One region of the Phascolarctobacterium faecium genome, then DNA from elsewhere that is predicted to be linked to it. Evidence: riboswitches for the same ligand, from Rfam matches in the RefSeq annotation. Region 1 holds a riboswitch; the other holds the start of a gene.
What was found. Region 1 has a riboswitch for cobalamin ahead of cobU (bifunctional adenosylcobinamide kinase/adenosylcobinamide-phosphate guanylyltransferase). Riboswitches for the same ligand answer to the same signal wherever they lie in the genome.
Positions count from the first base shown of each region.

Region 1 (5,666 bases):
GGTGCTCAAACAAGCGTTAATCTGCTGAGCCCTGACGTTGCTTTCGTTATTGATACATGTGTGGCTGGTGGTACGCCAGGTGTAAGTGATGATGTAGCTCCTGCGAAATTGGGAAAGGGGATTGCTATAACAATTTTTGATGCTGGTATGATTCCCAATACAGCATTGCGTGATTTTGCAAAAGAAGTTGCTGAAGAATTGAAGCTGCCAACACAGATCAGTATTTCAGAGGGCGGTGCTACTGATGGCGGTCGTATACATTTACACGATGCCGGTGTTTTGACATTAACATTCAGTATCCCTACCCGTTATATACATAGTCATCAATCCATTATTCATATGGATGATTATCAAGGTGCTGTTCAGCTGATCACAGCAATGATCGAGAAACTGGATAAGAAAAAGTATCAGCAGCTTTTAAAAGGCTAAAATCGTTTTGCGATTTAGTATAAATTAAAATAGTCTAGATAGGAGAGATTCCAATGCAACAAACACTCGTACTCGTAAAACCCGATGGTGTCAAAAAAAATCTGATTGGTGAAATCATCGCTCGTTTTGAACGCCGCGGCTTGAAAGTTTCGGCTTTAAAATTAGTAAAAATCACTGAAGAACAAGCTAAATATCATTATGCTGAACATGAAGGCAAACCTTTCTTTGGTGAATTGGTTGAATTTATTACTTCCGGCCCTGTTGCAGCAATGGTTATTTCCGGTGAGAATGCAATTAAAGCGGTTCGTGGCCAGATGGGTGCTACTAATCCGTTAGATTCTGTTCCTGGTTCTATCCGCGGCGATTACGCGCTGACTATCGGCGAAAATATCGTTCATGGCAGCGACAGTGAAGAATCCGCTGCACGCGAAATCAAAAATTTCTTTAAAGCTGAAGAAATTTATTAATTTAAAATTTTCCGGAAGGATGGTGACAAAATGAAAGCAGCAGTATATACCAGAACTGGTGACAAAGGCACTACCGGACTTTATACAGGCGAACGTGTACCAAAACAAAGCATGAGAGTTGAAGCTTACGGTACAGTTGATGAGATCAGTTCGGCGCTTGGCCTGGCAAGAGCTACAGTCAGACGCGAAGATGTCAGGGAAACGATTTACAAAGTTCAGCAGCTTCTGATGTCACTGATGGCTGATATAGCAAGCTTGAATTTGCCTGAGCCTTATATCAAAGAAGAGCATGTGAAAATGTTTGAAGAAACTATCGATAAATTCGATAATATGCTCCAGCCTTTGAGTCATTTTATCATCCCCGGAGGCACCCCTGGATCAGCTGCTTTGGACATCGCGCGTACAACTACTCGTCGTGCCGAGCGCTGTCTGCTCCGCTTATCTGAAACAGAAGAAGTCAATCAGCAGGTTCTTATCTGTTTGAACAGACTTTCTGATTTATGTTTCATTTTATCAAGAGTTGAAGTAGAAGTAGAAGCTTAAAACAAAATGACCATAGGTTCGGTAAGAACTGTATGGTCATTTTCTTTTGGGTTAAATTACTTTAAAAATGTTTTGAAGTAGTTAAAAATGTAGTATTTTTTATACGAAAGATATATACTTACTATAATTATATTGAAAGATAATGGGAGATTACTATGAATTTTTACCTGTTGTCGATAATTGCTTTTGGTGTGTTTGTAGCAATTCTCTACCTTAAGTCTTCTGAACATCAAAGAATGTTGTATTCGCAGAAATATGTACGTGATAAAGTAAGCGGTACACTGGGATTTGATAAGTTTAAAGAAAAAGCGGATGAAATGCTGCAGCGCAAAAAAGAGCTTTTGGCGCTAATACATTTAGATATTGACCCTTACCATGATATCGTTGATATTTATGGGCGTGAGACAGCAGATAATGTTTTACGCATTTTGGGAACAGAGCTTAACCGACGTGTTGTGAAGGGATATCTTACAACAAGACAGGCCGGAGATAAGTTCTTTTGCCTTGTTCCTTTTACAGATGAAGAAACGCATAATAATTGGTTTGACGGATTATCTGATATGGTAGAAAGCGAAGTCAAGCGTATTTGCAATGTCAGCATCAAACTGCGCGGAGATCTTTATGTATGTCGAGTCGAAGACTCGCTGGAAGATGCAATGGTAAAAACTGTTGCTCAGCTCAACAAAAAAGTTTTTCACAAATGCTGCCGCAGTTTCTTTATAATCAATGATTTTGAATTCACAACTGGTTATAATTCTCTTTTTGAAGAAGTTTGCAGTGCTCTTAATAATAAAGAGTTCACTGTTTATTTTCAGCCGCAATACAATATCTATACTAATGAGATTGTTGGTGCGGAAGCTTTACTGCGCTGGGAGCATCCTACGCGCGGGATAATTCTTCCGGAAGTTTTGATTCCTATCCTTGAAGATAATAACCAGTTATCTAAATTTGAAAATTTTGTTTTTGAAGAAGTCTGCCATTTCTTAGCATTACGCCTTGCCTTGGGGTTACAGGTTTTTCCAATCTCCTGTAATTTTTCATTTGAACATTTTAAAGATGAAAATTTTATTGATTCTTTAAAAGAAGCTGCCGATAAGCATAATGTTCCGCACAAGCTTTTGGTAGTTGAGCTTGCTGAAAGATTATTGGCTGATGATGTGAATTTTGCTGGGATGCAGGTTGACGAGCTGAAAAATCAGGGATTTAAGATTGCTGTTGATAATTTTGGCGCCGGGTATTTGTCTCTGCGTATTTTAAGTGATATCAGCGTTGATATTTTAAAAATAGATAAAAGAATGCTTGCCGCCTGTGATAATGATAAAGATATCAAAATCATCAAAGGGATGGCAGCTATTGCAAAAGAATTGGATATCACGATGATTTGTGAAGGTGTTGAAACTGAGGCACAGGTTGCGATAATGAAAAGTGTTTCCTGCAATATAGCTCAGGGATTCTATTATTGCCAGCCGTTGAGAAGGCCGCAGTTTGAAAATCTGCTTAATTTAAGTAAGATTGAAATAGTTAATGCTGAACGTCGCAGCATCAACGGTTACGGACGTACTGTAAAATTACCATCATACAGAGATTTGGGCGATTTATTCCCGCAGATGTATGATTTTGCAATTGAATTGAATCTAAAAGATGGACGCTATTCAAGAATGGCTTTTAATCCTACAGGGAATGTTTTTATTCCGTATACAGGTGATTATAAAAATGATTACAAGCATATCGTTCAGGAATTGCTTTATCCTGAAGATATTGAAAAATTTACGGCTCAGCTTGATTTTGACGTTTTATCTGCAAATTACAATAATACTCCTGATTATTCTGGCTGCGAATGTCGTTTCGTCGGAGCGGATGGTGTAGCTCAATGGTATGAAATCAGGGTGTATTACTGGTTTGGACGCAGCCGTGTATTGATTACCGTAAGGAATGTTAATGACGCCCATGATTATTTAGATGAAGAATATGAAAAAATGCTTTGCAGGTCAGCAGGACTTTGCAAAAGAATGTAGAATATATAGTATTGGAAAAAATCAACAGGTGTGCCGATTGCGGTCGGCGCTTAATAGGGAAGACCGGTGTAAATCCGGCGCAGTCCCGCTACTGTAAAGGGAAGTTCACTGCAATATGCCACTGGGAAACTGGGAAGGCGCAGCTGAATGTTGAACCTGAGCCAGGAGACCTGCCTGTTACGGGTATCTTACACCTACGGGAGATAGGTGGATACTTGCATAGGTTGTTTATTTATGCCCTCTCTCGAGAGGGTATTTTTATTTTGAAGGGAGGCTTAAGGATGTGTAAAGAAATGATTTTAGTAACTGGCGGTGCACGAAGCGGCAAAAGTGAATTCGCAGAGCGTTTTGTTTTGCATTATGGATCTAAATGCGCTTATATAGCTACGGCTGAAATCTTTGACGACGAGATGGCTGAACGTGTTCGGCTACATCAGGAACGTCGTTCTCCCCAAAGATGGAATAATTATGAAGCACCTTATGCTGCCGAACAGGTGATGGTTGAGGCAGGTAAGGAAGCGGATGCAATTTTGTTTGACTGTCTTACTTTGTATATGAGTAATTTGATGTATGGCAAGGTTGCAATTGCAGGAACTTTTGAAGAAAAGGTAACATTTGTCAAAGGTGAAATTGTAAAATTACTGGAAGCCGCCAGAAAAACAGAAAAACTGGTAGTATTTGTTACTAATGAAGTTGGCGGTGGTATCGTACCGGATAATGTTATGGCACGTGAGTACAGAGATCTTGCCGGATGGATAAACCAGCAGGTTGCCGATGTATGTGACAGGGTCTTTTATTGTGTCGCCGGTCAAGCTGTTGATCTAAAGAAAATGGCATTTAGTTTTGATGATGAAGGAGCAGAGCAATGGAAAAAATAATGATTCCACCGTTGGATAGCAACGCTGCGGAAGTAATAAAAAATAACTGGGCTAAAATGGATAAGCCGCTGCATAGTTTAGGTAAGCTGGAGGAAATGGTTGAAAAATATGCTGCCATGACTGGGACGGCATTGCCTGATAAAATCAAAAGTGCAATGCTGTTAATGTGCGGCGATCATGGAATTGCCAAATATGGCGTAAGCGCATATCCGCAGGAAGTAACTATGCAGATGATAAACGGTTACATGAGGGAAACTGCCGGCGCTAACGTTATGGCACGTCATGCCGGTGCCGATGTTTTTGTGATCGATGCAGGTACGGCTTTTGACTTGAGTGCAATGCCTAAAGTTCATCAGGAGAAGGTTGCCTGGGGTACAGAAGATTTTACACAGGGACCGGCCATGACAGTGGAGCAGGCCGAAAAAGCATTGAAAGTTGGTATGAAGGTAGCAGATGAATGTATTGATAAAGGTTATAACTTATTAGTAACAGCAGAAATGGGAATCGGGAATACTACATCGACCGCAGCAATCGTTTCTGCATTTCTGGGGTTGCCGCCCGAGCTTACAGTAGGAAGGGGAACTGGTATCAACGATGAACGGATGGCGATAAAAAGAAAGGTCGTCGCTGATGGTCTGGCTAAAAATCAACCACGTTTGGGCGATGCCATGGACATCCTCTGTAAGGTTGGCGGTTATGACCATGCCGGGTTGGCGGGGATGATTTTAGCTGGCGCCAGACGCCGTATTCCTACAATGGTAGACGGTGTAAATGCGACTGCCGCTGCTTTGCTTGCATACGGACTTGAACCAGCCTGTGCTGATTATATGCTTTGTTCACATCTTTCTGCTGAAATATCACATGCAAAGATGCTGGAGGTTTTGCGACTTACGCCGATAGTTGACGCGGGTATGCGTCTTGGCGAAGGTACAGGAGCGTCTTTGGCGATTGTTATTTTACAGATGGCGATCAATACCTATAAAGAACTGTATAAGCGTGGTGGCATGCATGCGTGATTTTATCACTTGCCTGGAATTTTTGACGCGAGTGCGTTTTTCAAAACGGACAGATTGGCGTGACGAAGATTTTTCGCGCAGTGTGCCGTATTTTCCCCTGGTAGGTTTGGTTATCGGATTCCTTTTGGCGGCCATAAACTATAGCCTGTTTTATATCGAAACGCCGCTTTTTTTACGGGTAACGCTTTTGCTGCTGGCCGAGATCATTATTACCGGCGGGTTGATGTACGATGGTTTTATGGATACTGCTGACGGCGTTTTTTCTGCCCGCAGCCGCGAGAGAATGCTGGAAATAATGAAAGACAGCCATGTTGGTTC
Region 1 covers NZ_AP019004.1:1,726,488-1,732,153, reverse strand. Annotated here, with positions in the region: gene PFJ30894_RS08455 (M42 family metallopeptidase) at 1-429, shown strand, start outside; gene ndk (nucleoside-diphosphate kinase) at 483-896, shown strand; gene PFJ30894_RS08445 (cob(I)yrinic acid a,c-diamide adenosyltransferase) at 927-1,439, shown strand; gene PFJ30894_RS08440 (EAL domain-containing protein) at 1,595-3,454, shown strand; cobalamin riboswitch at 3,464-3,646, shown strand; gene cobU (bifunctional adenosylcobinamide kinase/adenosylcobinamide-phosphate guanylyltransferase) at 3,736-4,332, shown strand; gene cobT (nicotinate-nucleotide--dimethylbenzimidazole phosphoribosyltransferase) at 4,320-5,348, shown strand; gene cobS (adenosylcobinamide-GDP ribazoletransferase) at 5,341-5,666, shown strand, end outside.

Region 2 (5,666 bases), 1.2 Mb from region 1:
CGGCCATCGGGATAGCGGTACGTTTTACCAGGTCAAACGGAGAAACGCCGCCCATGCCGGAGGATACAACGATAACTGCTGTGATCGGTGAACAGTTACGGGCAATAGAAGCCGCAAAATGCATCGGCAGAAGCATCAGTACCGGATGCAGTCCTGTATGGGCTGCAACAGCAGGTGTCAGAGCCGCAAAGGCAAAGAACGGAGCGTTGCCGCTGCCCATAACGATAGCCGAGAAGGTGATGATAGCGACCATAACGAGCATCATAGCCATCGGGCCAAAGCCAAAGCCCTGACTGCCGGAGATCAGCGCATTGATAGTACCCATGGACAGAAGGCCCTGAGCAAAAGTCTGACCGGCTACGATCAAGGTGATAACGTTAGCCATCTGCATTCCTAAACCGTCAAAGAAGGTCTGGATGTCGCCGAGAACTTTTTTGCCGTCATGCCAGCGCATGTATTCGCAGCAGGCGCCAATAAAAAGTCCAATGAACATAGCCATAACGATGTTCATTTTGATTGAGGTGATCCACAGCGGGCTGAAGGAGAGGATCAAAGCCAGCGGAATAACCGGCAGGACCGCATACCAGAGCGGCGCGCTGTCAGCCGGATCATCTTCAGCAGGTTTTTCAACTTCCATCGGCTGGACGACATGTCCGTCACGTTTATCCATATATTTTTGAGTGAAATAGTGCAGTGTGCCGACAACAACGAAAGCAACCAAAACGATCGGTACCTGGTAGTCAGTCCAGTAAACTACCGGGTTCAAGCCGGCGGTTTCAGCAGAAAGGATGGTGCCGGTATCACTGGGGCTCCAGTCGAAGCAGAGCGTAGTAGCAACAGCAGCCGTAGCAGACAGACGGCTGACACCAAGTCCGATCAGGATCGGGAACATGGTGACCATCAGCAGCATGGCCAGACCAGATGCACTGTTGATGCACAGACCGATCAGCATACCGACAACCCAGGTGCCGGATAAAACGATATAAGGTGATTTTAAAGCCAGTAAAGGACGGATAGTCAGACGAACTAAAGAACGGGAAGCGCCGATTTTGTCCATATAGCGGGCAAAAGCGCCAACTGCCATAATGTTCATACCGAGCTTGCCGGCATTAGAACTCATGGTAGCGCGAATAAATTCAAAAGCATCAAAGAAAGTAGAGCCTGTAGCGGCTTTGGCCGGTAAGATAGTACCGTAACCGAAAATGGCGGCAATATACATTAAGATCATACCGCCTAAGAATAAGACCGGTTGAGGTTTGTACTTTTTGTAGATCAGAAAGCCGACCCAAAAAGTAACAAGAGCAGAGATTACTAAACCCATTGGTGCAACACCCTTTCTTCATATATAATGTCTTTCAATGACTAAAGTATAGCATTCTAATATCTCATAAAGCAAGAGCAGCAGCAACAAAGGGTAACAAATTTACAGAAAATTTTATTAAAATAAAAACGCTGTAATATTTTTGTACTGATTTCCAGAACATAAAAGGACGTTCTTCCTTAGAAGAACGTCCTTTGGACTAACAGTAATTATTTATCTTTGAACACCGGCTTCAGCAGCAACTGCATGCTGTACATAAATAGCCTGTACTGCGGCATTGCGGCCGATACCCTGCAGGTGACCTACAGTTTTAACGCCCATTTTTTCGATCATGGATTTCCAGGAATCTTCTTCATCTCCGTACATATCGTTGTTGGCATGGTCGCCTGCAACGATCATCAGGGGGAACATATGCACAGTTTTGTAACCGCGTGCTTTGATTTGTTCCAGAACTTCGTCCACGTTAGGAGTATCCACTTCTTCAACAGTGCCAACTACTACCGGTAAACCCATTTTATCAAAGGTTTCCTGCAGCATTTTGTAGGTGTTGCCAAAGGATTGGTTGTTATCACGGGGAGAACCGTGACCCATCAAGACAACGCCTTCACCTTTGCCAAGAGTCGGGAATTGAGTCGCAACAGCGGAAGCAGCGATAGCGAAATCGTTTTTACCTACCATCAGAGGATCGCTGACAACGATGCGGTCAAAATCACCTTTGAATTTATCAACGGTGGTCAGGACTTTATGCTCATATTCTTCGCCGTGCAGCAAATGAGTCGGTTGTACGAGAATGTCTTTATAACCGGCTTTTTTCAGTTCTTTTAAGGTTGCAGGCAAATCGTTGACTTTGATGCCTTTATTTTTTTCCAATCGTTCCATGATGATGTAGGAAGTAAAAGCACGTTTAAAATCACGGTTCGGGAAAGCTTTGGCAACAGCTTCTTCGATCCCGCCGATATCTTTCGTACGGGTGTCGTCGAAGGTCGAACCGAAGCTGACTACTACGACAGCCTTGTCGTTTTTCGGTGCTTTAGCAGCGGCAGAAGTGCCCATAGTTCCCAGTGCAAAAACCATCATTGAAGCCATAACTAACATTGAAAGCAGTTTTTTCATAAATTATTCCTCTTTCCTCTGATTATTTTCTGAATAGGTAATAAAAAAACCATCCATAAATATTAGGGATGGTGATAAAACATGGTTAGACCCATGATCTTTCCCCGTCCTTCGCAGGTCACTAAGATCGCGATGCAGGTAGTTCTTCTGGCTTGACTTCATGGCTCGGCCTTCCTTCCCGGAATATTCCAGTGGTTCTATAGGCGTTGCTCCATCTTACAGCGGCGGGACCGCGCCGGCTTTTAACCGGTCTTCTCTGTTATTCCTGACGGAACCTGCATTACCGTATTCAGTTTGATATACTAAATTATAACATCTTTGAATAGAGTGTCAAGCAAATTAGGAAAAAATATCATTAAGATACAGAGGTATACAAGAATAAACACCCTTTAATTATTTAAAGGGTGTTTAGAAATTTGCAGAGTTATTTTTTTGCAGCTTTATCAAGATCCTGAACGAAAGCATTGGCCATGCGCTGCCACATATTTGTTGTATCACTGTCTGCTGTACGGCTGCGTGTATCGCGCAGACTGAAAATTATTTTTCCTGTAGCAGGGTCAAAAAGATGAAAAGCTACATCAACGTAGCCGTCATATACAGTGCTGGCCGGAACATATTCATAAACAGTTCGTTCTGCATCCCGTTCGATCCAGTTTCCTTTATTGTCTTTGACCTTTTCTTTGTAATATCTGGTACGCGGTTCTTCGTGAGCGGGGATGACCCGTCTGTTGTAACCAAATTTATGGGCGATTATTTTCAGATCAGCAGTTGGAGCAGGCGCTATTTTGGTCGATATATCTGTATAAGTGCCGCTTAAAGCATCTTTGGTCAGTTGGGAAGCATCTTCTTTGGTAATTGAAAGATTTGATTCGATGCTTGTATCAAAAACATAATCTTTTTTAGTTAAAGCTTTTTGTAAAGCACTTATTATTTTTTCGGTCGCCATATCGTCAACAGTAAAATTGCTGCCGACAGGATCGACTACACTTATGGAAACCAAATTGATGCGGTGAAGTTTATTAAAATCGTAATTGGGATTCGTCCATTTCGTTTTGTCTGCATGAGCGGCCAGCGGCAATGCCAGCATTGCGATGGCAACAGTAAGCAAAAGAAGTAATTTTTTCATCATTGTTAAAACAGCTCCTTTGAATTGTTAAGAGTTTTTGATCAGTTTTTTTATCCCGGTAAAGGTTTCGGGGCTGATAACATGTTCGATCCGGCAGGCATCTTTTTCAGCTGTTTCTTCGGATACGCCAAGATTTTCGCGTAAAAAGCGCGTCAACAGCAGATGTCTTTCCAAAACAGCGTTTGCTTTAGCGAGCCCTGTTTCAGTCAGAATGATGTTGCCGTCCGCTTCCATCAGAATGTAATTTTCGCGTTTTAAAATACTCATAGCCCTGCTGACGCTGGCTTTGGTAAAATTCATATGCGTTGCAATGTCGATAGAACGGACACTGCCGTTTTGCTGCTGCAGCATCAGAATGGTTTCCAAATAGTTTTCTCCAGATTCTTGCAAAATCATAACAAGTCCTCCGTTGGCAATAGTGCCGTTTGATTGATCGTGTAATAAAACACAGCCGGTGAAAATTAGTGAGCAGTAAGAATATTCCGGCAAATATTATCAGTACTATTTTAACATTATAAAAAGGTCTGGGCAAGTATAGTTAGAGCAGGATAAAAAACGCCTGAAGTTTTGACTTCAGGCATAGAAAAAGTAGCGGTCAAGAACGTTCGTAAACGCGTTTTGTCAGGGTTAATGTTTTCTCTAAAACAGAAGCAAATAACCCGGATGTTAATGCTGTGAAAATCATTCCAGGAAGAGCTGCTGCCAACAGAGGGTAGACTGCCTTACCAATAAAAAGACTGAGTGCAAGACGTGCTGCGGAGGAAGCGACAGCTCCTGATAACAGGTAGAAGATTTTGGTTTTTCCTAAAACTGCATATAATAAGGCAACGACTATTCGAAAAAGCATTGCAATAAGGACGTTGAAAATAGTTTGCGTACCCAGGAGTAAACCGCCGGCAGAGGCCAGAATACCTGCAAGCAGATATTTTTTGATGCCAAAAACACCGCAGATCGCTACAGCAATAGGAGCGGAGAGTTGAAATTCACTTCCTGGAATAAAGCTGGGAAGCTTAAAAGCCCCGCTGACGGCGATAAATGCTGCTAATAAGGCAATTTCACTGATTTCACGAATTTTAAAAGTAGACATAAAGATCACCTTAATTATGGTTAACTATAAACTGAAATTAAGTTTACGATAATAGTATATAAAACTTGATGGTGGTATGTCAACCATAAGAATGGTAAAAGTTAACGCAATAAAAGTATGACGGCAGGTAAAGTTTCGTGTACAATAAAGTTGTAGAGAAGGGAGCGGCGTAAATGTTGGATTTTATTAAGGAAAAACAGGACGTTTGGCAGATTTTGCAGCTGACTGACAAGCCTGTTGTTTTATATGGAATGGGTAACGGTGCCGACCAGATTATTGACTTGTGTGACAGGATGCAAATAAAGGTCGCCGGTATTTTTGCCAGTGATGAATTTGTTCGCGGGCAGGTTTTTCGTGGTCATATGGTCGAGACTTATACCGCAGTTAAAGATCGGCTGGGTGATTTTCTGATTGTTATTGCCTTTGCCTCAGAGTCGCCTGCAGTTTTAAACCGCTTTCAGGAGCTGAGCACAATGCATGAAACAGTAGCGCCGCATTTGCCGCTGTTTCCCGGAGATGAAACAGTTTCGTTTGACTGGCTGCAGCAGCATCAGCAGGAATTGCAGCAGGTATATGACAATTTGGCTGATGATTGGTCCCGAGACGTGTTTGCAGCATCACTGAATTATAAGCTGAGCGGTAAACTGCATTATTTATGGCAAAGTGAGACGGAGCGGCTAAAAGATCTGCAGAGTATTTTCAGTTGGAGCGAAGAAGAAACGTATGCTGATCTAGGTGCCTATAATGGTGATACGATCAGGGAATTTTTACAGCTGACTAATAATAAATATAATCGGATTTTTGCGGCAGAGCCGGATAGGCGTAATTATAAAAAATTATCTGCTTATTTAGAGGCAAGTGGTTTGTCTGATATCAAAATTTTTGAAAGAGCCATTTGGAAAGAAACGGCAGAACTGTCTTTTTCTGACAGCGGCGGCCGTCAGTCAACGTTGCTGACAGGCCAGCGTCACATAGTGCAGGCTGTCGATATTGATACACTGCTTGAAGATGAGCGTGTA
Region 2 covers NZ_AP019004.1:518,366-524,031, forward strand. Annotated here, with positions in the region: gene dcuC (C4-dicarboxylate transporter DcuC) at 1-1,321, opposite strand, end outside; gene PFJ30894_RS02555 (sirohydrochlorin cobaltochelatase) at 1,535-2,434, opposite strand; cobalamin riboswitch at 2,555-2,728, opposite strand; gene PFJ30894_RS02560 (hypothetical protein) at 2,859-3,563, opposite strand; gene PFJ30894_RS02565 (metal-dependent transcriptional regulator) at 3,588-3,956, opposite strand; gene PFJ30894_RS02570 (hypothetical protein) at 4,156-4,647, opposite strand; gene PFJ30894_RS02575 (FkbM family methyltransferase) at 4,821-5,666, shown strand, end outside.
Region 2: another riboswitch for cobalamin. It lies ahead of PFJ30894_RS02555 (sirohydrochlorin cobaltochelatase); the one in region 1 lies ahead of cobU (bifunctional adenosylcobinamide kinase/adenosylcobinamide-phosphate guanylyltransferase).